One region of the Georgenia sp. AZ-5 genome, then DNA from elsewhere that is predicted to be linked to it. Evidence: riboswitches for the same ligand, from Rfam matches in the RefSeq annotation. Region 1 holds a riboswitch; the other holds the start of a gene.
What was found. A riboswitch is a leader RNA that binds a small molecule or an ion and turns the genes downstream of it on or off. The one in region 1 is predicted to bind thiamine pyrophosphate.
Positions count from the first base shown of each region.

Region 2: it holds a riboswitch for thiamine pyrophosphate, as region 1 does, so the genes downstream of both, thiM (hydroxyethylthiazole kinase) here and ACF0H8_RS01255 (YkoF family thiamine/hydroxymethylpyrimidine-binding protein) in region 1, are expected to answer to the same signal.

Region 1 covers NZ_JBINOU010000001.1:250,160-265,671, forward strand. Annotated here, with positions in the region: gene ACF0H8_RS01210 (NAD(P)-dependent alcohol dehydrogenase) at 1-355, opposite strand, end outside; gene ACF0H8_RS01215 (TetR/AcrR family transcriptional regulator) at 453-1,154, shown strand; gene ACF0H8_RS01220 (glycoside hydrolase family 16 protein) at 1,265-2,068, shown strand; gene ACF0H8_RS01225 (alpha/beta fold hydrolase) at 2,275-3,633, shown strand; gene ACF0H8_RS01230 (hypothetical protein) at 3,649-3,837, opposite strand; gene ACF0H8_RS01235 (NtaA/DmoA family FMN-dependent monooxygenase) at 3,908-5,242, opposite strand; gene ACF0H8_RS01240 (energy-coupling factor transporter transmembrane component T family protein) at 5,226-6,062, opposite strand; gene ACF0H8_RS01245 (ABC transporter ATP-binding protein) at 6,059-7,882, opposite strand; gene ACF0H8_RS01250 (ECF transporter S component) at 7,933-8,541, opposite strand; gene ACF0H8_RS01255 (YkoF family thiamine/hydroxymethylpyrimidine-binding protein) at 8,556-9,218, opposite strand; TPP riboswitch at 9,273-9,380, opposite strand; gene ACF0H8_RS01260 (hypothetical protein) at 9,611-9,904, shown strand; gene ACF0H8_RS01265 (SDR family oxidoreductase) at 9,904-10,131, shown strand; gene rlmC (23S rRNA (uracil(747)-C(5))-methyltransferase RlmC) at 10,089-11,267, opposite strand; gene ACF0H8_RS01275 (ABC transporter ATP-binding protein) at 11,392-12,183, opposite strand; gene ACF0H8_RS01280 (ABC transporter permease) at 12,183-13,094, opposite strand; gene ACF0H8_RS01285 (ABC transporter substrate-binding protein) at 13,105-14,118, opposite strand; gene ACF0H8_RS01290 (FGGY-family carbohydrate kinase) at 14,416-15,512, shown strand, end outside.
Region 2 covers NZ_JBINOU010000001.1:3,952,526-3,968,037, forward strand. Annotated here, with positions in the region: gene ACF0H8_RS18330 (glycosyltransferase) at 1-212, opposite strand, end outside; gene ACF0H8_RS18335 (hypothetical protein) at 317-556, opposite strand; partial or broken gene ACF0H8_RS18340 (DNA/RNA non-specific endonuclease) at 700-921, opposite strand; gene ACF0H8_RS18345 (hypothetical protein) at 1,889-2,074, shown strand; gene ACF0H8_RS18350 (IS1380 family transposase) at 2,357-3,739, opposite strand; gene ACF0H8_RS18355 (DUF4242 domain-containing protein) at 4,100-4,342, opposite strand; gene ACF0H8_RS18360 (thiamine phosphate synthase) at 4,539-5,198, opposite strand; gene thiM (hydroxyethylthiazole kinase) at 5,215-6,042, opposite strand; TPP riboswitch at 6,034-6,131, opposite strand; TPP riboswitch at 6,223-6,336, shown strand; gene ACF0H8_RS18370 (ECF transporter S component) at 6,386-6,991, shown strand; gene ACF0H8_RS18375 (ABC transporter ATP-binding protein) at 6,993-8,570, shown strand; partial or broken gene ACF0H8_RS18380 (energy-coupling factor transporter transmembrane component T family protein) at 8,567-9,399, shown strand; gene ACF0H8_RS18385 (IS1380 family transposase) at 9,807-11,189, opposite strand; gene ACF0H8_RS18390 (zinc-binding dehydrogenase) at 11,548-12,111, opposite strand; gene ACF0H8_RS18395 (beta-glucosidase) at 12,230-14,395, opposite strand; gene ACF0H8_RS18400 (glycoside-pentoside-hexuronide (GPH):cation symporter) at 14,576-15,512, opposite strand, start outside.

The DNA.
Region 1 (15,512 bases):
CCTTGCCGGCGCCGTACACCTCGTCCCCGACGCCGAACCGGGTCACCCTCGGTCCCACGGCGACGACGGTGCCGGCGAGGTCCATGCCGAGCACCGGGTTCTTCGGCCGGGGGACCCCGAAGGCGAGGCGGCCCAGGTAGGGCAGCCCGGTCATCATGTGCAGCACGCCCCGGTCCAGGCCCGCCGCGTGGACGTGGACGAGCACCTCGTCGTCGCGCGGCTCGGGGCGCGCGACCCGGGCGAGGCGCACGACGTCCGCCGAGCCGTACTCCTCCCGCACGGCCGCTCGCATCGTGCCTGCCGCCGCCGCCCTGCCGTCCGGGGTGCCGGTTGTTGCTGACTTCTCGGGTGCCATGACGAGCCCCTCGTCGGGACGGCGGAGCCCGGTGCCCTGCCGTACTTAGTAAGGGAGCGTAGCCTTACAAAGTACGGATCGTCTAGAGGGGGCTGAGATGGCTGACGGAGCGATCGCGAGCGGGCCGAGCGGGGGTGCGGGGCGCGCGCCGCTGACGCGCGAGCGGGTGCTGGGCCGCGCCGTCGCCATCGCCGACGAGAAGGGTCTCGGCGCGCTCACGATGCGCTCGCTCGCCCAGGAGCTCGGCGTCAAGCCGATGTCGCTCTACCACTACGTGGCGAACAAGGACGCGATCCTCGACGGGATCGTCGACATGGTCTTCGCCGAGATGGAGCTCCCCTCGGCCGGCGGCGACTGGCGGGCGGAGCTCGCTCGCCGCGCGGCGTCGGCACGGACGGTGCTGCGGCGGCACCCGTGGGCGATCGCCCTGATGGAGTCGCGGTCCACCCCGGGGCCCGCGACGCTGCGGCACCACGACGCCGTGCTCGGCACCCTGCGGGGCGCGGGCTTCTCGCTGCCGATGACCGCGCACGCCTACGCCCTGCTCGACGCCTACGTCTACGGCTTCGCGCTGCAGGAGGCGGCCCTGCCGTTCGACAGGGACACCGCCCCCGAGGTGACGGAGGCGATCGCGGCGCAGTTCTCCCCCGAGGAGTACCCCCATCTGGTCGAGCTCACGGTCGGGCATGCCCTGCAGCCCGGCTACGACTTCGGCGACGAGTTCGAGTTCGGTCTGGGCGTGATCCTCGACGCTCTCGCCGCGGCGCTTCCCCAGGGCATGGGCCGCCCGGGACACTAACCTCGGGCATCGCCCTGCGCCCGCAGGTCCGACGCGACGTTCCCCCGCCGGCGCGCGCCCGCCCGACGGGGCAGCCTCACCTCTTGGCACGAGCGGAACCGAGGAGAGCCATGTCCGGCACCGGAACCACCTCGTCACGACCTCTGTTCGAGCCGGACTTCGCGGATGATTTCAGCGCTCCCACTCTGGACCCGGGTCGGTGGGTGGCCCACTACCTGCCGCACTGGACCACGCCGGAGCGCTCTGCCGCCCGGTTCGACCTCGACGCCCACGGGCTCCGGCTGCGCATCGACGCCGACCAGCCGGCGTGGCGGCCCGAGAACGGGCCGATGCGGGTGTCGAACATCCAGACCGGAACCTGGTCGGGGCCGGTCGGCAGCGGCGCGGGCCAGCACCGCCAGCAGCCGGGTCTGCGTGTTCGGACGGCTCAGCCCACCCGGCACCTGTGGACGCCATCGCACGGACGGGTCGAGGTCACGGCACGGGCGAGCCCGGACCCGGCCTGCATGCTGGGGATCTGGCTCGTCGGCTTCGAGGAGGCCTCGCCGGAGCAGGCGGGCGAGATCTGTCTCGCGGAGCTCTTCGGGAACGCGATCGGTCCCGCGGGGTCAACGGTCCGCCTCGGCATCAAGGCGCACCATGACCCCCGGCTGACTACCGACATGGCCGACCTGACCCTTCCCATCGACGCGACCGGGGAGCACACTTACGCCGCCGAGTGGGACGACGGCGGGGTGCGCATCTTCGTCGACGGCGACCCGGTGGGGTCCTTCGCCCAACGGCTCGACTATCCGTTGCAGCTGATGATCGACCTCTTCGAGTTCCCGTCGTCCGGCGAGCGGAACCCGGCGGACTACCCGAAGACCGCGGTGATCCGTTCCGTCCGCGGCTTCCGGGTCGCACCGGGTCGCTGAGCGTGCGACGAGCCGTTCACCACCTCGATCACCAGGTGTGGTGATGACCCGTCATCACGCGCCTCCCTACCTTCAGGTCATCCCGCGACACCGGCCCGGGACGACACCGACCACTGAGGAACGGCCATGACGACTTCTACCCCCGCCCGGGCGGCCGGCGCGTGCCGGCACCTCGGGGCGTCCCGGCGCGTGCCAGGAGGGCAGGCATGAGCGCCACCGACTCCGTTCGGGGACTGTCGACGGCGGCCGCCACCGGCCGCGCGCACCCCTCCCGCCGTCTCCGCCGCATCGTCGTCGGATCGCTGCTGACCGGCCTGATAGCCGCGGGCGTGCTCACCCTGGGCGTCTTCGGCGGAGCGCCCGAGCATGCCATCACCGGGTCGGCGCTGCTGGGGTTCGCCCTCGGCTGGGCCATGCTGGCGGTGCTGTCCATCCGGATGACCGACCAGCCCCAGCGCTGGGCCCTGGTCCCGGCTGCCGCCATGGCCGTGACCGGGGCGGGGCTGCTGGTCGTCGCGCCGGGGGACAGCGGCCTGACCGCCGCCGGGTGGGTGTGGCCGCCGCTCCTGCTGGCGCTCGCCGTCTGGATGGGCCTGCAGGTTCGCCGGTCACTGCCGGCCCGGAGCGGGCGGTGGGCGCTCTACCCGGTCGTGACCGTCATGGTTGCCGCGGCCCTCGGCGGCATGGTCGAGACCGTTGCCGTGGCCGCCGACTCGCGCACCGACGCCATGCCCGGGCAGTCCTACGACGTCGGCGGCTACCGGCTCCACCTCGACTGCACCGGCTCCGGGAGCCCGACGGTCGTGCTCCAGAGCGGGCAGGGCGAGGCGTCCCCGCACTGGAGCCGCATCGCGCAGGCCGTCAGCGGCACGACCCGCGTGTGCGCCTACGACCGCGCGGGGCAGGGCTGGAGCGACGCGCCGCAGGCCCAGGACGGGCTGCGGGCCGCCGCCGATCTGCACACGTTGCTCTCCCGTGCCGGCGAGCAGGGCCCGTACGTGCTCGTCGGGCACTCGATCGGCGGCGCGCACGCGATGACCTACGCCTCCGCGTACCCCGAGGAGGTCGCCGGGATGGTCCTGCTGGACAGCACCGACCCCTACGGGGCCCCGCCCGTCGACCGCTCGGGCGAGGCGGGCGCCTCCGCCTCATTTGCCGCGCTGCCCGTCCTGGCCCGGCTGGGCCTCGGGTGGGTCGCGTCGTCGCTGGCTCCCTCCGCGCTCCCCGAGCCGGCGGCCGGACAGGTCGACGCGCTCGCCGCCACCCCGCGCCACTGGCGGAACTACGGCGACGACTTCGCCACGATGCCCGCGCTGCTGGGCCAGGCTCAGGCGCTCACCACCCTCGGCAGCGTGCCGCTGGTGGTGCTCACCGCCGACGCGTCGCTGGACCGGCCCGCCGCGCACGACCGGATGGCCGAGATGTCCAGCAACAGCAGCCACCGCTTCACGGACGAGACGCACGCCGGCGTGCTGGAGGAGCCGCGCGGCGCCGACGTGTCGGTGCGCGCCATCGAGGACGTCGTCCGGTCCGCGCGCAGCGGTTCGCCACTTCCTCAGCGGTGACGCCGGCGGCGTCCGTCAGTCGCCTTCGGCGGCGCCCGGCGCGGCCGGGCTCTCGCCGCGGCCGCGCGACTCCAGCGCCTGGGCCATCCGCTCGCCCTTGCGCACGGAGACCACCAGCAGCGTGAACACCACCCCGGCGATGCCGGCGAGGATCGCGTAGGTGACCCGGGCGCCCAGCCGGGCGTTTCTGTGCAGGCTCGTCATGAGGGCCACGCCGTCGGTGGACAGCAGGAACCGATCGCCAGGACGCCGACGAGCGGGGTGCGGGGCGCCGTCACGCCAGGCCCAGCCGCCCGCGAAGGGTGCGCTGCTCGTACTCCTTCCGGAACCGCCCGCGCCGCTGGAGCTCGGGGACCACGCCGGCGACAAAGTCCTCCAGCGACACCGGGTACAGCGCGGACATGACGACGAAGCCGTCCGCGGCGCCGGCGTCGACCAGCTCGCACAGGTAGTCGGCGATCGTCGAGGGCGAGCCGACCGGCTGAGGCTTGAGCTGACTCATGGCTTGCCGGGCGGCGAGGTCCCGCACGGTGAGGCCCTCGGCCTGGCAGGCACGCAGCAGCATGTCCTCGAACCCGTCGCTGCCGGTGGCCCCGCGGTGGGCCAGCACCAACGCGGCGCCATCTCCATCGGGGTCGAGCTCGTCGGGGCGCGCGTGCAGGAGGCGGCCGAGGATCCTGAGGATCTCCCCCTCGTCGAGCATCGCCTTGAGCTCGGCGAGCCGCTGCCGGGCGGCGGCGTCGGTGGGACCCACCACCGGCTGCACGGCGGGCAGGACGAGGAGGTCGTCCGGGTCTCGCCCGACCGCGGCGGCCCGCCCGCGCAGCTCCGTGCGCAGCGCCCGCATGCCGTCCGCGTCGTCGGCGACGGCGAAGACCACCTCGGCCCAGCGCGCGGCGAATCTCTTGCCCCGCTCGGAGGCGCCGGCCTGCATGAGCACCGGCCGGCCCTGGGGGCTGCCCGGCAGGGTGAGCGGGCCACGGCTCAGCGGCGGCCCGTCCGGGCGCCGGGGGATGCGGTGGATCCGCGCCGGGTCGGCGAAGGTCCGGGCGCCGTCGTCGAGCCTGAGGGCGCCGGGCTCCCACGTGTCCCAGAGGTCCAGCACGGTGCGGACGACGCGGTCGGCGTGGTCGTACCGCTGGCCCTTGGGCGGGATGGCCCGCATGCCGAGGTTGCGGGCCTCGGCGTCCGTGGTGGAGGTGACGACGTTCCAGGCCGTCCGGCCGCCGGAGAGGTGGTCGAGGCTGAGCATCGTCCGCGCGATGACGTACGGCGGGAGGAACGTCGTCGACATGGTCGCGCCGAGGCCCAGGTGGGTGGTGACGGCCGCGACGACCGACGCGACGACCACCGGGTCGACGTAGATGGTGCCCTTGCCGCCGGTTCGGACAGTGGTGGCGTAGCTCCCTGCGTGGTCCTCGGGCACCGCCAGCGCGTCGGGCAGGAACATCATGTCGAACCGGCCGCGCTCGAGGGTGCGGGCGAGGTCGGCATAGAACCCCGCGTCCAGCCAGTCGGTGCGGGACAGCGGGTGGCGCCAGTTCTCCGCGTACTGGCTCGTCGGCGGGTTGACCATCGCGACGAGGTGCATGTCAGCCCGCGAGCGCACCGGGACCCTCCAGGTAGCCGAGGGCCCGGCTGGCCAGAAGGACGCCAGTCACGACGGTGACCACGCCGGCCACCAGCGCCCAGTCGGCGGCGGTGACGCGGACGGGCCGCCACGTGGTCCGGGGCTCCAGCCCGAGCCCGCGCGACTCCAGCGCCTGGGCCATCCGCTCGCCCTTGCGCACGGAGACCACCAGCAGCGTGAACACCACCCCGGCGAGGTGGCGCGGCCCCCGCGGGGGCCGGGCGCCGGCGTTCATGCCGGCCCCCGACGTCCGCGCGGCGTCGGGCAGCTCGGCCCGTACCGCATGGGCGTGCCGGATGGTGCTCCACTCCCGCGGCATCTCCTGGAGCATCCGGTAGCCGGCGAGGATCGCGTAGGTTACCCGGGCGCCCAGGCGGGCGTTCTGGTGCAGGCTCGTCATGAGGGCCACGCCGTCGGTGGAGAGCAGGAACCCGATCGCCAGCACGCCGACGAGCAGGGTGCGGGCGGCCAGCGCCGCGCCCACGGCGAGCCCCTCCTCGGTCACCCGCAGCAGCCCGGCCTGCCACAGCACCACGCCCGGCCGGGCGAGGGCGTTGACCACCAGGACCCCGAGCGCGAACGCGACGAACGGCACGTGCGCCGCCGCCAGGGTGCGCAGTGGCACCCGCAGCGACGCCGTCACGGCGGCAAGCGCCAGCAGGTAGAGCACCGCGGGCGTGAGCGGGTCGAGGAGGAAGACGGCGACGAGGGAGACGAGGGTCAGCAGCGCCAGCTTCACGGTGGGGTTGCGCCGGGCCAAGGGCGAGTCCACGACCGGCGCGGCCGTCAGGGCGCTCACCGGGCCACCGCCCGGGAGTGCGACGCCGTCGCCGCCGGATCCGCCGGCGAACCCGGCGCCGGAACCTCCACCGCGGATGGCGCCGCCGCCCGTGCGCCGCGAGGCCGTGCCGCCGGGACCGCATCGTCGAGCCGCCGCAGCACGTGCCCGACGGCGGGGCCGGGGAGGTGCTCGAGCAGCCACGCCACGAGCGGCGGCAGCGTGAGCCCGGCCCGGGCGAGCACCTCGCCGTCGCGCAGCACCTCCGCGGTCGGCCCGTCGGCGAGCACGCCGCCCTCCCCGAGGACGACGACGCGGTCGGCGAGCCCGGCGACGGTGCGCAGGTCGTGGCTGGAGAGCACGACGGCGCCGCCGCCGGTCGCCACCTCCCGCAGCGTCGCCGCGGTGGCGATGGTGTCCCGCCGGTCCAGGCCGAGGGTGGGCTCGTCGGCCAGCAGCACCGGGCGCTCGTGCGCGATCATCGCGGCCAGGCTGAGCCGGCGCTTCTCCCCGCCCGAGAGCCGGAAGGGGTTCTGCCCGGCCAGGTGCTCGAGCCGGTGGCGGCGCAGCTGACGCGCCACCACGTCCCCGGCGACGGCGGCCGGGAGCCCGTGGGCGATCTCGTCCCGCACGGTGCTGGCGAGGAACTGGTGCTCGGCGTTCTGGAACACCAGCCCCGGACGCGCGCCCTCGACCCGCCCGCCGAGCGGCGCCAGCAGGCCGGCCAGCGTGAGCAGCAGGGTGGACTTCCCGACGCCGTTGGCGCCGAGCAGGGCGACCGCCTCGCCCGGTCGAACGGCCAGCTCGATGCCGGACAGCAGCGCCGGCGCGGGCGGGGCCGCCTGCCGGCGCCGGCGGGTGCGCCGCGCCGCCGGCTCCGCCCGGCCCACCGCGAGCCCGCGGGCGGCGAGCAGCGGGGCTCCGCCGTCGTGCGCGGGCCCGCCGGCGCCGGATACCCCCTGGGCACCGGGCACGCCCGGCGCCCCGGGCGGCTGGGCCGCCTCCGCCGCGAGCGCACGCAGCAGCTCGGTGTTCGCCGGCGCCGCCAGCCCGCCCTCGGCGCCGGTGAGGGCGAGCAGCTCGGCGTCCAGGGGCAGCCAGCACCCGGCGGCGTGGAGCTCGTCGGCGTGCTCGCGCAGCACGACGGCGGTCGGACCGTCGGCGAGCACCTCCCCGGCCTCTCCCAGGGCGAGCGCCCGGGCGGGCAGCCCGGCGATCCCGGCCGGGCCGGCCCACTCGTCGAGGCGGTGCTCGACCAGCACCACCGCCGGGCCGTACCGCCGGACCGCCCGGTCGAGGGCGCCGCGGACGGCGGTGACGCCCGCCGGGTCCAGCATCGACGTCGGCTCGTCCAGCAGCAGCACCTCCGGCTCGGTCACCAGGGCGGCGGCCAGGGCGACCCGCTGGGACTCCCCGCCGGAGAGCGTGGCGGTGACCCGGCCCCGCAGGGCGCCGGCGCCCACGGCGTCGAGCGCGGCGCCGATGCGCGGGCCGATGGTCGCGGGGTCGGCGGCGTGGTTCTCCAGCGGCAGGGCCAGCTCCTGCTCCACCCCGGGCAGGCACACAGCGGCCGCGGGGTCCTGCGCGAGGACGCCCAGGTGCCGGGACCGCTCGACGACGGGCGTGGCCGCCGTCGTCGGACCCACGGTGACCGTGCCGGTGACGGTGGCGCTCACGGTGTGCGGCACCACCCCGGTGATGGCGTGCAGCACGGTGGACTTGCCCGAGCCGGAGGCGCCGAGCACGACCACCTGCTCCCCGGGCGCCAGGGCCAGGGACACCCCGCGCAGCACCGGCTCCGCGCGGCGGGGGAAGGTCACCGAGACGTCGCGGAGCTCCACGACCGGCCCGGTGCCCGCCCCCGCCGCTCGCGGGGCCGCCTGGGCCCGGCTCACGACCGGCCCGGGGCCCGGCCGATGGCGAAGTTGTCGACGACGCCGGTGCGTGCCAGGGCGTCGACGATCACCTTGGCCAGCAGGCCGCCGAGGACGATGCCGGAGAGGCACTGCAGCACCAGGCGCAGGGCGAAGATGTCCTGGCCGTACCAGCCGGCGCGGAACGCGGAGTAGAAGAACACCAGGCCGGCGCCGAGCAGGCCGGAGACGGCGTAGACGCCCCAGCCGAACCGGCGGTAGCGGGTGAGCGCGAAGGGCAGCTCGCTGCCCGCGCCCTGGATGGCGGCGGCGACGAGCAGCAGCGGCCCGACCGGGGAGCCGAGGAAGACCACCTCGACGACCGAGGCGATGACCTCGGCGATCACCCCCGCGAGGGGGCGGCGGATGATGGCGACGGCGATGGGTGCCACCAGCAGCCAGCCGCCGAGCAGCAGGTGCTGGGAGAGGTCCCCGGCGGGGCCCATGAGGATGCTCAGCCCGTTCCAGGCCTGCACGAGGGCCCAGTAGGCGAAGCCGAAGACGACGCCGAGGACGACCATGAGGACGAGGTCCTTCATGGCCCAGCGCGGGCGGGCGGGGGCGACGGCGGCGGTGGTGTCGTTCATGGCGCGCTCCTCCCTCACGCCTCGACCGGGCTCGGGGAGCCCACGGAGACGGTCAGGTGCGTGACCACGTGCGGCACGTGGGCGCCGACCTGCGCCCAGGCGTCGACGGCGGTCGCCAGGACGTCGGCGACGTCACCGGTGAGCTTAGTGGCGTAGTGCGCCGGGCTCGTCGTGGTGCCGCGCCGGCGGGCCGAGGCGATCGCGGCCTCGATGTGGGCCATGTGGTCACCGGCGTCGGAGCCGCCGTCGAGCAGCGGGTAGAGCGACCACTGGGCGGCGGCGCGGATGCCGGTGCGCTCGAGCTGCACGGGTGCCGGGTCGGGCAGCCCGGTGACCGCGAGGTCGCAGGACACCTCGCCCGGGCAGCCACGGGAGAGCAGCACGTGGGCGACGACGTGCCCGCCGCCCGAGCGGCGCGAGGCCGCGGCGACGACGGCGGTGAGGTAGGCGGCGAGGCGCTGCTCGGCCGGAGCGGTGCGGGCGCCGACGTAGGTGCTCACCTCGTCGGTGTCGATCACCAGGCCCTCGGTGAGGCCGGCGGCCTCGGCGTCGGCGAGGGCGCCGAGGATGACCTCGACGAAGTCGTCGCAGTGGGGGTGGATGCTCAGCCGCATCCCGATGCCGAGCTGATCCGGCGTGGCGCCGGTGTCGGTCAGTTCTTCGAGCTTGGTGCTCATCACGGTCCCTTCTCGGGCCCGCGGGTACCTCGAGACCCGCCGACGACGCACGTGCGTCGGGCGGATGCCCTGCTCCCTACGCCGGTACGAACCGGATCAGGTATACGGGTCTGCGGACTGTCCGCACTCTCAGCGCTCCTCAGCGCTCCCCGGGGGTGCGGCCGAAGTTACTCCTGACCGCCCACGGGTCAATGGCCGGTTCGCCAGGTGAGACCGCGCCGGGTCCGCGTCCTCCGATGGCGTGAGGCCGGCGACGAATGCAGCGCAGTTCACGCCCGCAGGTTCTGGCCGGGGTCCGGGCACGAGCGCGACCATAGGGACGGAAGGAGTCGCGAGTTCCGCTCCTGAGTGAGGTCACCGGCGCCCTCGGTTCTTCGTCACCGGTGGGAGGCATGGTGTTCAAGGCCTTGTTCCAGTCAGCGCTGTCCGACTGGACCGCGTGGGTGCGTGACCGGCTGGACCACGGCGCGGCGTCCGACACGTCCGCCCCGTACGTCGTGCAGCACATGCACCAGGTGCTCCGCGCCTACTCGCGGGCCGAAGCTGCCGCCGCCCGGGAGCTGGACCCCGACGAGCGGTTTGAGCTGATCGCCGAGTGGGCCGCGTCCGGGGGCCTCACCTGGACCGAGGCCGAGTCCTTGCTGGAGCTGGAGGAGGCCACTGCCTGGCGACTGCCGGCGCGGTGATGCTCGCCGCGGACGGCATCCGGGTCAACGCGGTCGCACCGGGGACGGTGCGCACGGACATCCACGCCGCGGCGGGCGATCCCCGCCGCGCGACGCGCGTCGCCTCACGCATCCCGTTCGGCCGGCCCGGCGAGCCGGAGGAGATCAGCCCCGCCATCGGCTGGCTGCTGAGCGCGGAGGCCGCCTACGTCAGCGGCGCCGTCGTACGTGTCGCCGGCGGCCTCTGACCCGCCCCGCCGGGCGCCCGCTCGAGCAGCACCAGCGCCTCGTAGTGCGCGGTCTGCGGGAACATGTCGAGCACCCGTGCGCGCCGCGGCCTCAGCGACGGCATGGCGGCGAGGTCGCGCGCCAGCGACACCGCGTTGCAGCTGGAGTAGATCACCGACCGGACCGAGGACGACTCCAGCCAGCCCGCCAGGTCGGGGCCGATGCCCCGCCGCGGCGGGTTGACGATGACCAGCTCCGGCGCCTGCTCTGCGGCGAGCGCGAACGCCGTCGCGTCCCCGGCCTCGAAGCGCACCCGACCGAGGCCGGCCTGCGCCCGGGTCAGCTCGGCGGAGGCGATGGCCTCCCGGCTCACCTCGATGCCGGTGACGTTGCGGTCGCCGTCGGCGCAGTGCAGCGCGAAGCCGCCGACGCCGCAGTAGAGGTCCCACAGCGAGGCGGGCGCGAGCTCGTCCACCCAGGCCCGCGCCTGGCGGTACAGGGCCGCGGCGACGTCGGTGTTGGTCTGGAAGAAGCTCTGCGGGCGCAGGTGCAGGTCGACGCCGTCGACGCCCATCCGCAGGGTCTGCTGGTCGGTCAGCACGATCTCGCGCTCGCCCTCCAGGACCGCCTTGTGCTCGGGGAGGATGTTGGCCGAGGCGACCGCCAGCTTCGGCAGCGCCTGGCGCAGCCACGGCAGGTGCTTGCGGATCCGCACGACCGACTCGTCCGTGCGCAGCACGAAGCGGACCATGAGCTCGCCGTCGGGCGACTCGGTGACGAGCAGGTTCTTCAGCTGGCCGCGCCGGCGCGGCACGTCGTAGGGCGTGAGCCTGGCCCGCCCGACGAACTCGGCGAGCACGGGGAACGTGGCGTGCAGGCTCGCCGGGTACAGCCCGCACTCGCGCAGGTCCACGCCGCGGCCGCCGCCGTCGAGGATGCCCAGCTGCGGGTCCTCGGCCGTGCCGGCCACGGCCATCTTGGCCTTGTTGCGGAAGCCCGACTCCCGGCTCGCCACCGGCGGCAGCCACTCCAGGGCGGGGAAGTCGGCCAGCAGGGTGCGGCAGTGCTCCTCCTTGCCGGCCAGCTGGTCGGCGTAGCTGCGCCCCAGCAGGGTGCACGAGCGGCACCGGTCGGCGTCGAAGTAGGAGCATTGCATCAGCCAGCAAGCGTATTTCCGCGCCCGGTCGGCGAGAAGAAATACCGGACGAGGCCTCGGTCACGAAAAATGAGGCTCTCCTCGCGATCATCCGACGGGATGGACGCGGAAGCGCGAAAGATGGCTACTGCAGCATCGTCCGGTCGTCGAGCCCTGCGCCCTTGATCTTCTCGAACTCGTGCAGCAGGTCCGGCACGGTGGTGCGGGCCTTGGTGGCGGCGTCGAGGTCGAGGATGATCCGGCCCTCGTGCATCATCACCAGCCGGGTGCCCAGCTCGAGGGCCTGGGCCATGTTGTGGGTGACCATGAGCGTGGTGAGGTGGTGGCGCTCCACGGCCTCCGCCGTCAGCCGGGCCACGAGCGCCGCGCGCTGGGGGTCCAGGGCGGCGGTGTGCTCGTCCAGCAGCAGGATCTTGGGCTCGCTGAAGGTGGCCATGAGCAGCGACAGGGCCTGGCGCTGACCGCCGGAGAGCATGCCGACCTTCGCCTTCAGGCGCGACTCCAGGCCGAGCTCGAGGGTGGCCAGCTCGCGGGCGAAGAGCTGCCGCTTGGCGGCCGTGACGCCCCGGCGCAGGCCCCGGCCCTTGCCCCGCTCGTAGGCCATGGCGAGGTTCTCCTCGATGGTCATGTGCGGGGCGGTGCCGGCCATCGGGTCCTGGAACACGCGGGCGACGTCCCGGGCGCGCTGGTGGTCCGCCAGCCCGGTGACGTCCTTGCCGTCGATGGCCACCGTGCCGGTCCCGGGACGGAGCTTCCCGGCGGCGATGTTGAGCAGGGTGGACTTGCCGGCGCCGTTGGAGCCGATGACGGTGACGAACTCCCCCGGCTCGAGTGCGAGCGTGACGCCGCGCAGGGCGACCCGCTCGTTGGGGGTGCCGGCGAAGAAGGTCTGGGTGACGTCGTCGAGGCGCAGCATCAGGCGTCCACCTTCGCCTTCGCGCCGACGTGGGTCCGGCGCAGCCCGAGCCGCGCGCCGAGGCCCTTGAACAGCCCCCACTGCGGCAGGACCAGCGCGATGACCACGAGGACGGCCGAGATGAGCTTCATGTCGTTGGGGTCCAGGCCGATCGTGAGTGCCAGCTGGATGACCACCCGGTAGACCACGGAGCCGAGCACCACGGCGAGGGTGGCGATGACGATGGTGCGGGTGCCGAAGATCGCCTGGCCGATGATCACCGACGCCAGGCCGGCAACGATGAGGCCGATGCCCATGCCGATGTCCGCGAAGCCCTGGTACTGGGCGATGAGCGCCCCGCACAGCGCCACCAGGGCGTTGGACAGCGCCAGCCCGAGCACCTTCGTCCGGTCCGTGTTCACGCCGAAGCTGCGGATCATCTCCTCGTTGTCGCCGGTGGCCTGCAGGGCGAGCCCGAGGTCGGTGTGCAGGAACCAGTCCAGCAGGAGCTTGAACACCAGCGCGACGACGGCGAAGATCACCACCGCCACCGCGGTGCCCATGAGGCCGCCGTCGCGCAGCGGGGTGAGCAGGGTGTCTTCGCGCAGCAGCGAGAGGTTGGCCGCGCCCATGATGCGCAGGTTGATCGAGTACAGCGCGATCTGGGTGAGGATGCCGGCCAGCAGCGGGTTGATCTTGCCCTTGGTGTGCAGCACGCCGGTGACCGCCCCTGCCGCCAGGCCCGCGGCGATGGCCGCGAGCGTGGCGAGCAGGGGGTTGGTGCCGCCCACGACGAGCATGGCGGCGACGGCGGCCCCGGTGGTGAAGCTGCCGTCGACCGTCAGGTCCGGGAAGTCGAGGATCCGGAAGGTCAGGTAGACCCCCAGGGCCATGAGCCCGTAGATCAGTCCCAGCTCCAGGGCGGCAATCATGCGGGTCCTCTTACTCCTCGACGACGACGTCGGCGCTGTCGAGCAGCTCCGCCGGGATGGTCACGCCCATGCGCTCCGCAGCGGCCGGGTTGACGTACAGCTGCAGGTCGGTGGGCGTCTCGATGGGCATCTCGGCGGGGTCGGCGCCCTCGTCGAGGATCTTCACCGCCATGAGGCCGGTCTGGTAGCCGAGCTGCTCGTAGTCGAAGCCATAGGTGGCGACGCCGCCGTTGGCGACGGAGTCACCCTCGCCGACGACCACCGGCACCTGCTTCTCCTCGGCCACCTGGACGAGGGCGTCGAGCGCGGAGACGACGTTGTTGTCGGTGGGCACATAGAAGGCGTCGACGTCCAGGGAGTTCGCGGCCTGCTGCACCTCGCCCGACGTGGTGATGGTGGCGAGCTCGAGGGTCAGGCCGAGCTTCTCGGCCGCCTCCTCGGCCAGGTCCACCTGCACCTGGGAGTTGACCTCGCCGGAGGAGTAGACGACGCCCACGGTCGTGGCGTCCGGCGCCAGCTCCTTGATCAGGCCCAGCTGCTCCTCGACGGCGTTGAGGTCGGAGGTGCCGGTGATGTTGCCGCCGGGGGCCTCCCAGCTGTCCACCAGGCCGGCCTCGGCAGGCTCGGTGACGGCGGTGATGAGGATGGGGATGTCCGTGATGGCCTGCGCGGCGGCCTGCGCCGTCGGCGTGGCGATGGCGAGCACGAGGTCCTTGCCGTCGGAGGCGAACTTGTTCGCGATAGAGGTGGCGGTGGCCTGGTCGCCCTGGGCGTTCTGCTCGTCGTAGGTGACGTTCTCGCCCTCGACGTAGCCGTTCTCGGCGAGCGCGTTCTTGAAGCCATCGCGGGCGGCGTCGAGGGACGTGTGCGAAACGATCTGCGTGATGCCGATCTCGACGGCGTCCTGCTCGCCGCCGCCGGCCGCGTCGGTGCCGTCGGCGCCGGAGTCGCTGCCGCAGGCGGCCAGGGTGAGGGCGGTGGCCGCGAGCGCCGCGCCGAGGATGCTCGTCTTCGAGCGCTTCATGGGAATCCTTCCGGACATGCTGCGGGCCGGCTGGGGCCCATCGTTCGAAACGCCGGTCTCGGGGTTTCCCGGCGCTGGGACCCTTGGCCCCGCTTCGCCCGCAGACTGTAGTCGACCGTCCATCACCTGGGCACTCCCGTCTCACGGCTGGCTGGAGGGCGCCGCCGCACCGGACTCGCGGCACATGCGCCCGCCACGGGCGGCCTGCGGTCAGGAACGTTCCGAAAGCGCGAGACAATGTCGCCAGGTCCTCTGGCGATGTCGCGATGACCGGCGGCACATCGGAAAGGCGGCTACATGAGACGCGCGACCCTCGGCGTCGACATCGGCACCTCGAGCAGCAAGGGCGTGCTCGTCCTCCCCGACGGGCAAATCCTCCGCACCGCCGTGCGGGAGCACACCGTCGACCGGCCCGCCCCGGGCCACGTGGAGATGGACGCCGAGATCTGGTGGCGCGAGTTCGTCGAGCTCGCCGGCGAGCTCACCGCCCCCGGCGACGTCGAGGTGAGCGCAGTCGGCGTCAGCGGCATGGGCCCGTGCGTGCTGCTGACCGACGACGACGGCACTCCCCTCCGGCCGGCCATCCTCTACGGCGTCGACACCCGCGCCACCGAACAGATCGCCATGCTCAACGCCGAGCTCGGCGAGGCGGCGATCCTCGACCGTGCCGGCTCGGCGCTCTCCAGCCAGGCTGTCGGCCCCAAGCTCGCCTGGGTGCGGCAGCACGAGCCAGAGGTCTACCCCCGGGCTCGCAGGCTGTTCATGCCGGCGTCGTGGCTGGCCTACCGGCTCACCGGCGAGTACGTGCTGGACTTCCACTCTGCCAGCCAGTGCACACCGCTCTTCGACATCCGCGACCTCCAGTGGTACGGCCCCTGGTCCGACCGCATCGCCCCCGGCCTCGAACTGCCGCCCCTGCGCTGGCCCGGCCAGCGGGCCGGCGTGATGCAGCGGGAGATCGGCGGCATCCCCGCCGGGGTGCCCGTAATCACCGGCACGATCGACGCCTGGTCGGAGGCGGTCAGCGTCGACGCCCAGAACCCCGGCGACCTCATGCTGATGTACGGCACGACGATGTTCCTCGTCGCGACCGTGCCCGAGCGGCTCACCAGCGAGCTCATGTGGGGCACCGTCGGCGCGTTCGAGGGCACCCGGAACCTCGCCGGGGGGATGGCTACCTCGGGCGCGATCACCTCCTGGCTTCGGGACGTGGCCGGCGGGGTCGACTACCCCACGCTGCTGGCCGAGGCGGAGGCGTCCGGGCCGGGCGCCCGTGGCCTGCTCGCTCTGCCTTACTTCGCGGGCGAGCGCACCCCGATCTTCGACCCCCACGCCCGCGGCCTCATCGCCGGCCTGACGCTCTCGCACACCCGCGGAGACCTGTACCGCGCCGT
Region 2 (15,512 bases), 3.7 Mb from region 1:
GGATGCCACAGGGCAGAGTCATCCATGACGCGGACAAACTGCTCCGTGGTCCCCAGCGCCACCAGCTCCAGGCCGGCACCCTCGACCGGCTCACGGTGGTACGGGCTCGTCAGGACCGTCACCCGGTGCCCACGCGCCCGGAGCGCGGCGCCGAGGGCGACGACCGGCAGCACGTCACCCGCGCTGCCGATCGCAGGGAGAACGACGTGCATAGACGCACCCTCCACCCGGCGCCCTCCGCGCGACCAGCGGCGGGCCCTCCGCCGCCCCCACGGCGGGGCTTCCGCTGCCCGTTCACCGGCCACCGGTCTTGGAATCAGAGGCGGATGTCGCCGGCCGAGAAGAGCTCGACCCACCCGCCGACCGCCAGCGCGCGCACCGCGGTGGCGAGCCGGTCGGCGGGCACGAGCAGACCGAGGTCGAGGCGGCCGGTGAGCTGGGCGACGTCGGCGATCGGGACCTGGAAGGCGCGGAACGGGCCCAGCGGCGGCGGCTCCCTCCAAGGGCGCGACCGGACGCCGGATGCCGCCGAGATGGGGCGTCTGGTCCAGGACATACCCGGGGGCGGCGAGCTCGCCGGCGCCGGCCGCCCACGCCGCGACCTTGTAGAAGCGCAGCGGGATCTGCACGCCGGTACTCCGGGTCGCCCTCATCGAGGACCGGGCCGGTGAACACGCTCAGCCGCCGGTCGTGGACGTCGGCGTGGGACAGGACGTGATCCTCCAGCCCGAGCCAGAGCTCCTTGGACTGGTTGAACTCGGCGGCCTGCGGGGCGGCGTTGGGGTAGACGAAGGCATCCGCGCTGGCCTGCTCGGCCGTCGCCCGATCCCCCCGGACCGGGTCACGCCGGCGCACGCGGTGGCCCCGGTCGAGGTCGTTGTCGGCGTAGAGCTCCGGGCCGGCCTGATCCCGGTCGCGCACGCGCGGTCGAGCCGCCAGTCATCGTCGCGGTCGACCTCCCGTAGCCCGGCACCGTCGATGTTGACCCCGGTGCTCACCGCAAGCCGGCGGCCCGTGTCCAGCAGCACGGTGAAGTGCGTGTAGGGCAGCTCGGTCACCGGGCGAGCAGTCCTCGGCCGGGGCAAGGGCACCTCGACGCCGAGGAAGTCCGACCGGTAGCCATCCATCGCGACCCGGCGGGGCTGCCCTCCGGGATTACCCAGGCGTTCCTGGGTGGTGGGCGCGTCGGTGGTCATGCCTCTCCTCCAGCTCGGCTTCGCGTCGACGGTAGGCGGGTGGCGTGAATAGGAAGTGACGCCGACCTCACATCGAGCAGGCGCAGCAGAGGGGAGGCCGGCCGCGCCGTCGTCCGGCGTGCAGTCTCAGGCAGCCGGGCTCGAGCGGGACGGCCAGACAACAACCCGCCGCGGGGCGGACGCAAACGAACGGTCCCGTCGCTCCTGCGCACGAGAAGCGGATGCGCGGCTCACAGGCCAGCGGTGCGGTACCACCACGGCAAGAAAGTCAACGAGCGCCTCCCGCGCGGGGCGCCACGTCGCCGGGCGCAGGCCTCCGCCTCACGAACCAGGTCCTGCGCTCGAATGTCGTGCAGTTCAAGCCACATTTCCACCAGAGTCTCCCTACCGTGAGCTGGTTCTTGGATGTGATCGAGCCGCCGGTACGGGAGGTCAGGATTCCTCCATCCATTCCAGACGGGCACGTCTTTCGTCATCTCTTCGACGAAGTGCTCGGACTGGTCTCGACGCTAACGCGACAAGCCGACTACCCCGTGAACGCAGCGGTACAGATAGCCCAGCAGGGTGGGAACACGAGACTCAGGAGGGACATCTGGGTGCGCGATTCCGTCAAGGGTGTCCCACATCCTTAGTTCTGGGACACACCTTGAGTGAGACGGCGCTGATGGGGTGCGGAGGATCGAGGGCGTGCGATGCTGGGAGGCGTGGGGATGGACGACGCCAACGAGGGCTCCGAATCCGGCGAATGCTGGGAGCACAAGTGGGTGCTCGAGGGAGCCAGCGTCTCCTCCAAAGGCTCGCAGATGAACTACGTGTGCCGCCGGTGCGGCGCCGTGATGGTCGATGCCAGCGCCGGCGGGGCCGACGACACACCCTGAGCCCGGAGACGGCTCATGGGGCATGGATGACGACAGCGACTGCCCAGAGCACATCTGGGGACTGAGCGCCGCTGTTCTCGCACGCCACGGCTGGCGCGAGTCGTGCATCACCGATGGCTGCACTAGCCTCGGTGTTTCATGCAGCCGGCGGGCGTGGTCCGGTGTGCCGGGTTTGACCGGTTCTGGCCTCGTGGTGGAGGCCGTGGCATTGGAAGGGCCCGGCTGTCGCGCCGGGTGGGCGGGGTTCCGAGGTCCTTTAGGTCGGAGGGGCAGGGTCGGCGGTCAGCCGAAGGCGGTGCGTATCCGGCTCCAGCCGGTGGCGATCGCGGTGGCCCAGCGCCAGGTGGCGTCGATGCGCAGCCGTGTCTGCCGGGCGGCTTTGGTGATGCGGGCGGCGACGTGCAGGACGCGGTAGCGGAAGGCGGCGATCTCGCACCTGGCCAGCGCGGGGTCGCCTGGGAAGGCGATGAGCTTGGTCCAGGCGATCAGGTCGGTGGCCATCAGGACGACCTCGAGCCAGGCGTTGTTCTCGTTCCAGGCCCGGCACGGCAGGTTCCGGAGCCCGGTGGCCTTGGCCTGGCGGATGCGGTCCTCGACGCGGGCGTGCTGACGGTGCCGTAGTTCGAGGCCGGCGATCTGCCCGGGGACGACGCCGGGTGGGGTGTCGGTGAGGAACGCGGTGATCCGCATGCCGTCGACGTCGGTGAAGGTCAGCTGCGCCCCGGGATGGGGCCGTTCCTTGCGCAGGATCAACCGGGAGCCCTCGGGCCAGGCCGTCAGGTCGACGGTGTCGGTGACTTCGGCGACCCAGGCGCCCTCGCGCAGCCCGTCGGTCTCGATGGCCCGGTGCCAGCACCGCTCGGGGATGGCGTCGACGATGTCCTTGATCCGGAAGTCCACGGGGAACCCGAAGGAGAACCCCACCCCCTTCTCGCGGCACGCGGCGGCGAACGTGTGGGTGGCGCCGGCGGAGTCCGACCGGGCCAGCACCCGCGGACCGTCCGCCTCGCCGGGGCGGGGCCGGGCATGCTCGGGCAGCGCGGCCAGCGCCATCTGGAGCACGGCGACGTGGTCGGCGGCAGTGTTCGACCCGGCGTTGCCCTTGCGCAGCAGCCCAGCGAGTGCCTCCCCGCCAGCGATCTCCGGGCGGTCGAGGAAGGCCAGCAGCGGGTGGAATCCGAAGGTGCGCTTCCAGGTCGCGGCGGCGTTCTCCTTCTCCGAGTGCGCGATGGTGATCGTGGCGTCGAAGTCGATCCGCAACTCCTCGGAAAGGTCCGGGCCCGCCCCGGCGGCCCACGCCCGCTCCCGGGCCGCCGCCCGGGCCGCGCGCACCGCGGGCAGGTGGTCGGCGTCGACCCGGTCCAACACCCGCCACACCGTCGGCATCGAGGCCACCGGCCCGAAGACGTCCTGCCGGTCCCCGAGGACGGCGATCCCGCTGATCGCGTCCGCGCCGTCGGCGACCGCGACCGCCAGATCGGTCAGCACCCGCCCCGGCGCGTGCATCGGCACCCCCCGGTAGGTGTCCAGCAGCGCGCCGTCCACCGCCTGGACCAGGCCGGTGTACCCGGCCAGCTCCCGCAGCATCCCCACCCCGGCGTGGGACACGACGCCCTCGCCGTCCGCGCTGACCTTCAACCGTCGCAGCGACCCGTTACGCTTCACCCGGAAAGTGCCTCTCTGGAGCGACTACCTGGACTCTCGACAAGCCCAAGTTTTCCGCACCAGACGGGCACTTTCCGCTATCCCGGCACCGTGTCATCAGCGACCGGCGTGAAAGGCCGAGGCTAGGTGCGCGGTGCGCGGCCGTATGCACAGCCGCCCCACGGCAGGGGCCCGCCGGACGGCACAGCAAACGCCACTTCGAACTGCGCCGGCTGCTCGACGGCGTTACCACCACGGCCGTCGGCCCCTCGACCCAGCCGCTCCCGTCCCGAGGGGCCGCAAACCAATGGCCCCCGCCGTGGATCCGCCTTCCTGCGACGTGCTCATTGCCAAGCCTTCGACCCCTCGGCGGGGGCGGTCTCAGCTGCGCTCCTCGACCACGTAGATCTCATTCGGTCCAGCGCCCGTGGTCTCGACGTGCACACGAGCCGCCGACTCGGCGTCCGGCGCGTCGACGAGGCACTGGACAACCTTGGCATCCCGGCTCACCCAGTACCTGAGGAACCTCACCCCGTGCTGGTCCTGCGCGGCGAGGTCCGCCTGGTGCGCCTCGGCGATCTGCTGGTCGCTCGGCATCTCGCCTTCGAACTTGTGCGTATCCATGAGGAGCGGCATCGAGTCGCCCCCTTCCGTGGTCGATCGACGCTACGCCTGTCGCCCACGCAGCGCCACGGTCACGGTTGACGCCGCGGCCGCGGGCGCCCGCCCACGACGGCTGACAGGCGTCTCGCATCCTTGGCAATGAGACGGCCCGGCGGTGAGACGCCTTCAATGGCCTTCATAGCTCAATAGCGGTTGTTTACTCGCGCTGACTGGCGACAGACGGGCGCCAGATCGACCACGACTGCGGGGATGGTTCAGCTATCCCCGGGCGTCGTGGAGCTCGAGACGCGGAGGAGCCCTGCCGGGGGAACCGGGGACGCCCGACCCCGCGGAGGTGCTGAGGTTCTTCACCCAGCCGCCGCAGTCCCTCAGACGGGCCACGCTTCTTGTCGGCCTGCGGCGTCCCAGAACATCCACTCGTACTGGGCGGCGCGGCGGAACGCCGCGTGCATGCGGCCGGCCGTCGCCTCCCCGGTGTCGGTGGGCGAGCCGGTCGACGATTCTCCGGGCGGTGCGGCTGGACTCGGTGCGCCTCGCGGACGTCCATGTCGCCCTGGCCGACATGGGCGCCGTCGGCCCCGATCGCCTCGACCAGGTCGGCCCGGTCGTTGATAAGCAGGGGCACGCCGGTCCCCGCGAGAGCCGCGCGCACCGCGCGGCCGAGCGCGACGAGCTCGGCGTCGGTGGCGGCGGGGTCGCGCAGCTGGACGGTGGTCACGCCGGCGGCGACGGCGGCCGCGACCGTGGCGGGCACGCCGGCCTCGCCGCACAGGGCGGTGTCGGTGACGAGGTAGAGGGACAGATCGAGCCGGGGGCGGCATGCGGGCGCACGCCGACCCGGCAGGGTGGTGGTCACGATGCTTGCTCCGGGGTCAGGAGAGGCGGGCGCGCTCGGTCAGTGCGGCGGGGGTGAGCAGGGCGAGCTCGTCGAGCAGGGCGACGGCGAAGCTGCCCGGCCCGCGGCTGCGCCCGGCGGCGGCCTCGGCGGCCACGGTGAGGGTGGCCGTGGCGGCCGTGGCCGCCAGCAGCGGGTCCTCCACCACGGGGCAGAAGGCGGCCATGAGGGCGCCGAGCGCGCAGCCCGCGCCGGTGACCTGGGTGAGCAGCTCTGTGCCGTTGCCGACTCGCACCACCCGCGCTCCGTCGGTGAGGTGGTCGACCGCGCCGCTGACGGCCACCACGGTGCCGTGCTCGCGGGCCAGCTCCGCGGCCGTGGGCAGCGCCGCCTCCGGGGTGTGCTCGCTGTCGGCGCCCTTGCCGCCCTGCCCGCCCGCCAGGCCGAGGATCTCCGAGGCGTTGCCGCGAATGACCGCAGGGGCCGAGCGGGACAGCAGGTCCAGCGCGACCCGGGTACGCCACGGCAGGCCGCCGGCACCGACGGGGTCGAGCACCCACGGTGTGCCCGCGCCGGCCGCGCCGGTGACCGCGTGCGCCATAGCGGCCACGGTCTCGTGCTGGGGTGTGCCGAGGTTGACGAGCACGCCGTGGGCGACGGCGGCGAAGGCGCCGGCCTCGTCGGGGTTGTCCACCATGGCGGGGCTGGTGCCGACGGCGAGCAGGACGTTGGCAGTCCACTGCGCGACGACGATGTTGGTCATGCACTGCACGAGCGGCGGGCGCTCGCGCAGCCGGGCCAGGGCGGCGCCCAGGTGCTCCGGCGCGATGTGGTGGTCGGACAGGGTGCTGGAAGGTGCGGACATCCGCGACGTTCCCTTCGCTAGTACGAACTAGATCAGGTTCAACGGGTGTGCTCTCAGCCGTGCGATGCACGGCACCCCGCGTCGGTAGTCACCCTACGCCCGCCCGGACGGCGGCCGAGATCGCCGGCGCGCGACGCCCGGACGGCCGCCCGGTGCCGCGGTGTAGCATCCGGCACGCAAGAGATGCGACAGGGGAGCGCCGCCGCGTGCGGTGGGCGCTGAGAGTGCGGCCAACCGCAGACCCTCGAACCTGATCCGGTTAGTACCGGCGAAGGGAGTCGAGTTCTCGGGGTGCCGGCGCGTGCCGGGACCTTCCCCTCCTGAGGAGCAGGAGGACCTTTCCGTGAGCGTTTCCACCTCGACCGCACGCGCCACCAGCTGGCGCGTGGTCGACATCGTCGTGGCCTCCGTGGTGGCGGTAGCCGTCGGGGTCGTCTTCTGGGGGTGGTCCGCCGGCTACGCCGGCGTCGCCGCCGCCACCGCGGCCTTCCCCCCGCTCGCCGGGCTCTACGGCGGCGGCTGGCTCATCGCCGGCGTGATCGGCGGCCTCATCGTCCGCAAGCCCGGCGCGGCCCTGTACTGCGAGCTGCTGGCCGCCGTGGTCGAGGGCTTCCTCGGCACGCACTTCGGCTGGACCGTCGTGATCTCCGGCCTCATCCAGGGCGCCGCCGCGGAGGTGGTGTTCGCGGCCTTCCGCTACCGGCGCTGGAACCTGCCCGTGGCGCTGCTGGCGGGCGCCGTCGCCGGCATCGCGATGGGGACGAGCGAGAACGTCCTGTACAACGTCGCCTGGGCATCGCAGTGGAAGGTCGTCTACGTGATCCTCGCGGCCGTCTCCGGGACGGTCCTCGCCGGCCTGCTGTCCTGGCTGGCCGTCCGCGCGCTGGCCCGCACCGGCGTGCTCACCGGTCTCGCGTCGCGCGACGCTGCGGCCGAGCGGGCGCTCTAGAGTGCCGCGCGCCGCGGCGGCCGGCGTCCGGCCGGCCGCGATCAGCGCCGCCGGGTGGGGGTGGCAACACGCCGGCCGGTCCCGCCCGGCGCTGCGGAACCTCGACCTCGAGATCCGGCCCGGGGAACGGGTCCTCCTCCTCGGCGCCTCCGGGGCCGGCAAGTCGACCCTGCTGCACGCCATGGCGGGGGTCCTCGGGGAGGACGATGGGCACGCCCAGTCGGGCCGGCTGCTCCTCGACGGCCGGCCCGCGGCGGACCAGCGCGGGCGGGCGGGCCTGGTGCAGCAGGACCCGGAGACCCAGGTGGTCCTCTCCCGCGTCGGCGACGACGTTGCGTTCGGGGCCGAGAACTTGGCCGTGCCGCGCGAGGAGATCTGGGACCGCGTGGCCGAGAGCCTGGCAGCGGTCGGCCTCCACCTGCCGCTGGACCACCCCACCGCCGCCCTGTCCGGCGGCCAGAAGCAGCGCCTCGCCCTGGCCGGGGTCCTCGCCATGCGCCCCGGCGCCCTGCTGCTGGACGAGCCGACCGCGAACCTCGACCCGGCCGGGGTGCTGCAGGTGCGCGACGCGGTCACCCGTGCGCTCGAGCGCACCGGCGCGACCCTGGTGGTCGTCGAGCACCGCGTCGCCGTGTGGGCAGACGTCGTCGACCGGGTCGTCGTGCTCACCCCCGACGGGGTGCTCGTCGACGGCGCCCCGCGGCAGGTGCTGACCCGTGCCCGGGCGCAGCTCGTCGGGGCCGGGATCTGGGTGCCCGGCCATGTCCCGGCGGTGCGGCCGCGCGCCGTCACCGCGGAGGGCTCTCCGGTGCTGCTCTCGGCCCATGACCTGGCGGTCTCCCGGGAGCCGGTCCGCCGTCGGCACCCGGCCGCGCCGGTGGCCGCGGGCATCGAGGCGCAGGTGCGTCAGGGCTGCGCGCTGAGCGTGACGGGCCCCAACGGCGTAGGAAAGTCCACCCTGGCCCTCACCCTGGCCGGCCTGCTGCCCGCCCGCGGCGGCTCGCTGGTCGCCGGGCCGCTGCTGCGCGAGCACGGCCCCGTCGGCGGCCAGGTCGCCGGGCCCACGCCGTCCGCCTGGAGCTCGGCCGAGCTGATCACTCGCATCGGCACCGTCTTCCAGAACCCGGAGCACCAGTTCGTCACCGGCCGCGTGCACGACGAGCTGGCCTTCGGCCCCCGGCAGCTCGCCCGGACCACGTCCCGGTGGCACCGGCGGGACGTCCCGCGCGACGGCGCCGCCCTCGGGGGCAGGGTCGACGAGCTGATGGAGCGACTGAGGTTGACACACCTCAGCGAGGCGAACCCCTTCACCCTGTCCGTCGGGGAGAAACGCCGGCTGTCCGTGGCCACGGTCCTCGCCGCACGGCCGGCCGTCCTGGTGCTGGACGAACCGACCTTCGGCCAGGACGCCACCACCTGGCGCGAGCTCGCGTCCCTGCTCACCGAGCTGCTGGACGCGGGCACCGCGGCCGTGTGCGTCACGCACGACGCCGAGTTCACCGCGGCGCTCGGCGGGGACCGCCTGCACCTCGCGCCCCGGGACGCGGCGGACCCGGCGCCGGTGCCGGAGGCGGCATGAGCGCCATTACCGAATCCTCGCCCTCCGCCCCCCGGGCGGCCGACCCGCCGAGTCGTGGCGCGGTGCCCCTGCTGTCCCGGGCCAATCCGCTGTCCAAGCTCGGCGCCGCGCTCGCCCTCACCGCCGCCATGGTGCTCACCGTGGACTGGGTCTCGGCCACGACCGCCCTCGTCCTCCAGCTCGCCGCGCTGCCCCTGACGGGCCTGACCTACCCCGCGCTGGCCCGGCGGGGCTGGCCCATCCTCGCCGCCGCCGTCATGGGCGGCTGGAGCACGGCGCTGCTGGCCGAGCACTCCGGCCCGACCGTGCTGGACCTCGGCATCGTTCGCCTCAGCGAGGGATCGCTCGCCGCCGGCACGGCGATCCTGCTGCGCGGGCTGGCCATCGCCCTCCCGGGAGTGCTGGTGCTCGCCTGCACCGACCCCACGGACCTGGCCGACGGACTCGCCCAGCGGCTCCGCGTGCCGCACCGCTTCGTCCTCGGGGCGCTGGCCGCCATGCGCCTGGTCGGCCTACTCATGGCCGAGTGGCACACCCTCGGCATGGCCCGGCGGGCGCGGGGCGTCGGCACGCACGCCGGGCCGTGGGGGCGGGGGGTCGCCCAGCTGGGGCAGGGGCTGGCCTTGCTCGTGCAGGCCATCCGCCAGGCCACGCGAATGGCCGTCACCATGGAGGCGCGCGGGTTCGGCGCCACACAGCGCACATGGGCGCGCCCCAGCACCTTCTCCCGCCTCGACCTGTGGGTCTGCGCCGCCGGCCTCGCCATCTCCGCCGCCGCGCGGTCGGGACCGCCGTGGTCGCGGGAACCTGGAACCCGATCTGGACCTGACGCGACCGCCAGACTGCCTCCCTCATCCCCGGAACGGTGCGGGCATCGGCCAGCGGTTGCGCGGCGCTCAGATCAGGTGGGAATGGGCAGCCCAGTGCTAACCGTCCCCGCCCACGCGCGCCACCGCACTGGTCCAATCCGAGTCCGCGACTGTCTCGCTTCCTTGGTTTTGATACGCGCGACTTATGCGACGGCAGCAGGGCGGCGAGAAGCCACTTTGGCGCGCATGGTGAGTTCGACAGCATCACTAACCTCGGTGTTTCATGCAGCCGGCGGGCGTGGTCCGGTGTGCCGGGTTTGACCGGTTCTGGCCTCGTGGTGGAGGCCGTGGCATTGGAAGGGCCCGGCTGTCGCGCCGGGTGGGCGGGGTTCCGAGGTCCTTTAGGTCGGAGGGGCAGGGTCGGCGGTCAGCCGAAGGCGGTGCGTATCCGGCTCCAGCCGGTGGCGATCGCGGTGGCCCAGCGCCAGGTGGCGTCGATGCGCAGCCGTGTCTGCCGGGCGGCTTTGGTGATGCGGGCGGCGACGTGCAGGACGCGGTAGCGGAAGGCGGCGATCTCGCACCTGGCCAGCGCGGGGTCGCCTGGGAAGGCGATGAGCTTGGTCCAGGCGATCAGGTCGGTGGCCATCAGGACGACCTCGAGCCAGGCGTTGTTCTCGTTCCAGGCCCGGCACGGCAGGTTCCGGAGCCCGGTGGCCTTGGCCTGGCGGATGCGGTCCTCGACGCGGGCGTGCTGACGGTGCCGTAGTTCGAGGCCGGCGATCTGCCCGGGGACGACGCCGGGTGGGGTGTCGGTGAGGAACGCGGTGATCCGCATGCCGTCGACGTCGGTGAAGGTCAGCTGCGCCCCGGGATGGGGCCGTTCCTTGCGCAGGATCAACCGGGAGCCCTCGGGCCAGGCCGTCAGGTCGACGGTGTCGGTGACTTCGGCGACCCAGGCGCCCTCGCGCAGCCCGTCGGTCTCGATGGCCCGGTGCCAGCACCGCTCGGGGATGGCGTCGACGATGTCCTTGATCCGGAAGTCCACGGGGAACCCGAAGGAGAACCCCACCCCCTTCTCGCGGCACGCGGCGGCGAACGTGTGGGTGGCGCCGGCGGAGTCCGACCGGGCCAGCACCCGCGGACCGTCCGCCTCGCCGGGGCGGGGCCGGGCATGCTCGGGCAGCGCGGCCAGCGCCATCTGGAGCACGGCGACGTGGTCGGCGGCAGTGTTCGACCCGGCGTTGCCCTTGCGCAGCAGCCCAGCGAGTGCCTCCCCGCCAGCGATCTCCGGGCGGTCGAGGAAGGCCAGCAGCGGGTGGAATCCGAAGGTGCGCTTCCAGGTCGCGGCGGCGTTCTCCTTCTCCGAGTGCGCGATGGTGATCGTGGCGTCGAAGTCGATCCGCAACTCCTCGGAAAGGTCCGGGCCCGCCCCGGCGGCCCACGCCCGCTCCCGGGCCGCCGCCCGGGCCGCGCGCACCGCGGGCAGGTGGTCGGCGTCGACCCGGTCCAACACCCGCCACACCGTCGGCATCGAGGCCACCGGCCCGAAGACGTCCTGCCGGTCCCCGAGGACGGCGATCCCGCTGATCGCGTCCGCGCCGTCGGCGACCGCGACCGCCAGATCGGTCAGCACCCGCCCCGGCGCGTGGATCGGCACCCCCCGGTAGGTGTCCAGCAGCGCGCCGTCCACCGCCTGGACCAGGCCGGTGTACCCGGCCAGCTCCCGCAGCATCCCCACCCCGGCGTGGGACACGACGCCCTCGCCGTCCGCGCTGACCTTCAACCGTCGCAGCGACCCGTTACGCTTCACCCGGAAAGTGCCTCTCTGGAGCGACTACCTGGACTCTCGACAAGCCCAAGTTTTCCGCACCAGACGGGCACTTTCCGCTATCCCGGCACCGTGTCATCAGCGACCGGCGTGAAAGGCCGAGGCTAACGACGCCATTTAACCCGCCCAGTCATCGGCTAGCGCTGATCAACCCCCACTGAACAGCCGGCGTCGACGGGGCGTGGCGCGGTGTCGAAGCTGTACGCACGTCCGCCAACGCCGTCGCGCCCGTCGTGCACCACCACCGCTCTTACCTGCAGGGCTCAAGGCATCGCGGCGACAAGCCCCGAAGGCGCTTTGGCACCGACGACGATGGCATCACAGCGCGGAACGTCCTCGCTCAGCCATTCGGGGTCGTGTCGAGGACGATGCGGAAGCGCGGTGCGCCCGCACTGATGCGGTCGAGAGCTTCGTTAGCCTGCTCGAGCGGCATGCGCTCGAGCATGGGCCGAACGCCGTTGCCGATGGCGAAACGCATCGCCTCTTCCGTGTCGAGCGCGCTTCCTGCCAGTTGACCGGTCACGATCTGTCCGTTCATGACGAAGCTGAGGAGGTCAACGGATCCACCGTCGACACCAATCAGTGTGAGACGTCCGTGGACCCGGAGTCCCTTGATGAGCTTGGCAACCGGAGCGGTGGTGGGAACTGTGCTGATGATCAGGTCCGCCCCGCCCATCTTGTGCAGTGCCGCGCCCGGGTCGCTGGCGGAAGTGTCGATGTAACCGTGTGCTCCCAGCTCGCGTGCGACACTCTCCCGTTCCCGGCCGCGGGCGATGGCCACAACCTCGTAATTCATCTTCGAAGCGAACTGCACGGCAAGGTGCCCGAGTCCGCCAAGACCGAACGCTGCTACACGGCCACCAGCCGACACGTGTGCATGTCGGACGGCATTGAACGTGGTCACACCGGCACCCCCATCGGCGCAGCATCAAACGGGGGTGAACCGGCTGACCACCGCCGGCCCGGCCGAGCCGGGCGCGGCGGCAACCGCCGGGTCCGGCCCACCGCGCCAGCGGGCGCGGTCAGGCGACGGTCATGGTCGCCGTCAGCGGTGTGTCCTCGCTCGACGTCCCGACGTGGACCACGTACTCCCCCGGCAGCACGACGAAGTCGTGCGCGCCGTCGTCCCACACCGACAGCGGGTGGTTGGTCGCGCGCGGGTCGATGACCACGCTGACGCGCTCGGACGCGCCCGGCTCGAGCCAGACCTTGCGGAAACCCACGAAGCGCTTGGGCGGCTCGTGCGCGGCCGCCGGAAGCGAGAGGTAGACCTGGGCCACCTCGGCGCCGGCCACGTCGCCGGTGTTGGTCACGGTGAACTCCAGGCTCAGCGGGGTGGTGCCGTCCGTCTCGGTGGCGTCAACCGTGAGGTGGGAGACCTCGAAGGTCGTGTACGACAGCCCGTGGCCGAACGGGAACAGCGGCTCGATGCCCTGGGCCTGGTACCAGCGGTACCCCATCTGCAGGCCTTCGCTGTAGCGGATCACCGGGTAGCCGGCGCCCTCGTCGGTGCCGGGGTAGCGCTCCGGGTGCCCCGCCACCGGGGTGTCCTCCCATGCCTTGGGGTAGGTGGTCGGCAACTTTCCGGACGGGTTGACGACACCGAAGAGCAGATCGGCAACGACGTGGCCGTCCTCGCTGCCCTGGTTCCACACCTCGAGCACGGCCGGGACGGCGTCGATCCACGGCATGAGCACCGGGTTGCCGTCCTTGAGCACGACGACGGTCCGGTCGTTGACCGACCCGACCTCGGCGATCAGCCGGTTTTGGTCGTTGAGCATGTTGGCGTCGGGCTGGTCCGCCCCCTCCGTGGCCACCAGCCCGGCCATGATCACGACCACGTCGGCGGCCGCGGCGGCCGCCTTGGCCTCGTCAAGGTTGGACAGGTCGTCGGCGACGGTTACCTTCTCGAGCACGGCGCTCGAGCCGAGGCCGTCCAGGACGTCGCGCAGGCCGTCCATCGGCCGCACGGTGTAGAGCGGGTCCACCTTGGAGCTGCCGCCGCCGCCGAGGCAGGCCTCGTCCACGTAGGTGGCCTGGCCGATGACGGCGATGCGCCCCACGCCCGGGTCCAGCGGCAGCACCCTGTCGTCGTTCTTGAGCAGGACGGCGATCTGCTCACCGATCCGCCGCGAGATCGCGCCGTGGCCGGCCGCGTCGATCTGGCCGGGGGCGTACGGGCGCTCGAACTGCCCGAAGCGGAACATCTGCGTGTAGCGGCGCACCAGCGCGCGGTCGACCGTCTCGATCTCCAGGCTCGTGTCCGCCAGCGCCGCCTTGACGTTGGCCTCGTTGAGCCATTTCGCGTCGGGCATCTCGTGGTCGAGGCCGGCGTTGATCGACGGCGCTGCGGAGCGGCAGGACCAGAAGTCGGACTGCACGTATCCCTCGAAGCCCCACTCCTCCCGCAGGACCGTGTGGAGGAGGTAACGGTTCTCGGTGGCGTAGGTGCCGCGAACCCGGTTGTAGGCGCTCATCACCGCGGCGATCTCGGCGTCCTTGACGAGCATCTCGAACGGCAGCAGGTACAGCTCGCGCAGCGTGCGCTCGTCGACCTCGACGTTCGCGCGGAAGCGCTCGTACTCCTGGTCGTTGACCGCGAAGTGCTTGGCCATGGCGATGACGCCGTGCTCCTGGATCGCCCGGGCGACCTCGACGCCCATGACGCCGGAGAGGTAGGGGTCCTCGGAGAAGTACTCGAAGTTACGGCCGGCGGTGGGGATGCGGTGCAGGCAGACGCCCGGCCCCTCCAGGACATGCTGGCCGAGGGTAGCGGTCTCCGAGCCGATGACCGTGCCGTACTCGCGGGCGAGTTCGGGGTCGAAGCCGGCGGCGAGGCCGATCGTCATCGGCAGCGCCGTGGCCGGCGGGCTGGGGGTGCCGTCGCCCATGCCGACGCCCACCGGCCCGTTGGTGATGCGGAAGCGCGGGATGCCGAGCTCGTCGATGCCGGCGACGTGGCGCTCGACGCGGATCTGCGCGGCCAGCTGCTCCATGTCCTCGCCGGACTCGGCCGCCTGGGCGGCGAGCGCGTAGATGTCGATGGTCTCCATCGCGCCGTGCAGCTGGGCGATCTTCTGCTCCAGGGTCATGGCGGCGACCAGCTTCTGGGCCCGTTCCCGGGGCGGGAGCGAGGTGTCCGCCCACGGGCGGTCCGTGAGGGCTTGGGCGGTGGTGGCGTTGGCCATGACGATCTCCTTGCAGTTGGTGGGAGCGTGGGCGACGGCGAAGCGCTGCCGCGTCGCGTCCCCGATGGCGGGGGCTGGGAGGAGCCGCCCGTCGGGGGGCGTGGTTCCTCGGGCGTTCTGTTCGGTTGGGCGCCGCGAGCGGCCTGGCCCGTCCCGCCCGGGCGGGACGGCCCAGGAGGCTCAGCCCTCGGCGGCCAGCGCGGCGGCCTTGCGAGCCTCGGTCTCGGCGGTGATCTCCTTGAACCGCGCGTCGGTCAGCGGGTAGCGCGACATGACCAGCACGGCCAGCAGGGCCAGCGCCGCGGGAGCCAGGCCGGCGGCGATGCGGATGCCCTGGATCGCCTCGGCGCTCTGGACCGCCGCACCACCGACGTACCCGGTCAGCCCGATGATCCCGGCGGCGGCGAAGCCACCGAAGGCCTGCCCGAGCTTGCGGACGAAGGAGAAGACCGCGTACGTGGTGCCCTCGGTGCGCTTGCCGGTCTGCCACTCGCCGTACTCGACCGTGTCGGCCTCCATGGCCCACATCAAGATGTTGACGAGCCCCTGGCCGGCGCCGAGCAGGAAGTAGCCCACGTAGGCGAAGACGGGTGTCGAGGACGGGGCGAGCCAGAGGATGAGCGCGCCGGCGAAGAACACCAAGCCACCGAGGAGGTAACCGTTCTTCTTCCCGATCCTCGACACGAGCTTCCCGACGAAGGGGGCGACGACGAAGATGGCGCCGGTCATGAGCAGCGACAGGACGGGGTAGATGCTGGCGTTGCCGAGGACATCGCGGGCGTAGTAGATGCCCAGGGTGTTCAGCGCAAGGGTCGCGGTGAGCATGATGAGCGCGCTGATGCACAGCATGAGCAGCGGCTTGTTCCTCAGCACGGTCCTCATCGCGGCCCCGAATCTCACCGAGTCCTCGGCCGGGCGGGCGACCTGCTCCCGGGCGGTGAAGAAGGTGAAGAGGTACAGCCCCAACCCGACGACCACGAAGATGAGGGTGATCGTCGTCAGGGACGACTGGAGGCCGGCGGCGGCCTCGGCGGAGGCCGCGGCCTGGGCCGCGTCGAGCTCGGCCTGGCTGGCACCGGCGCCCAGCTCGGCGGACTTGGCCGCGAAGAGGTTCGCG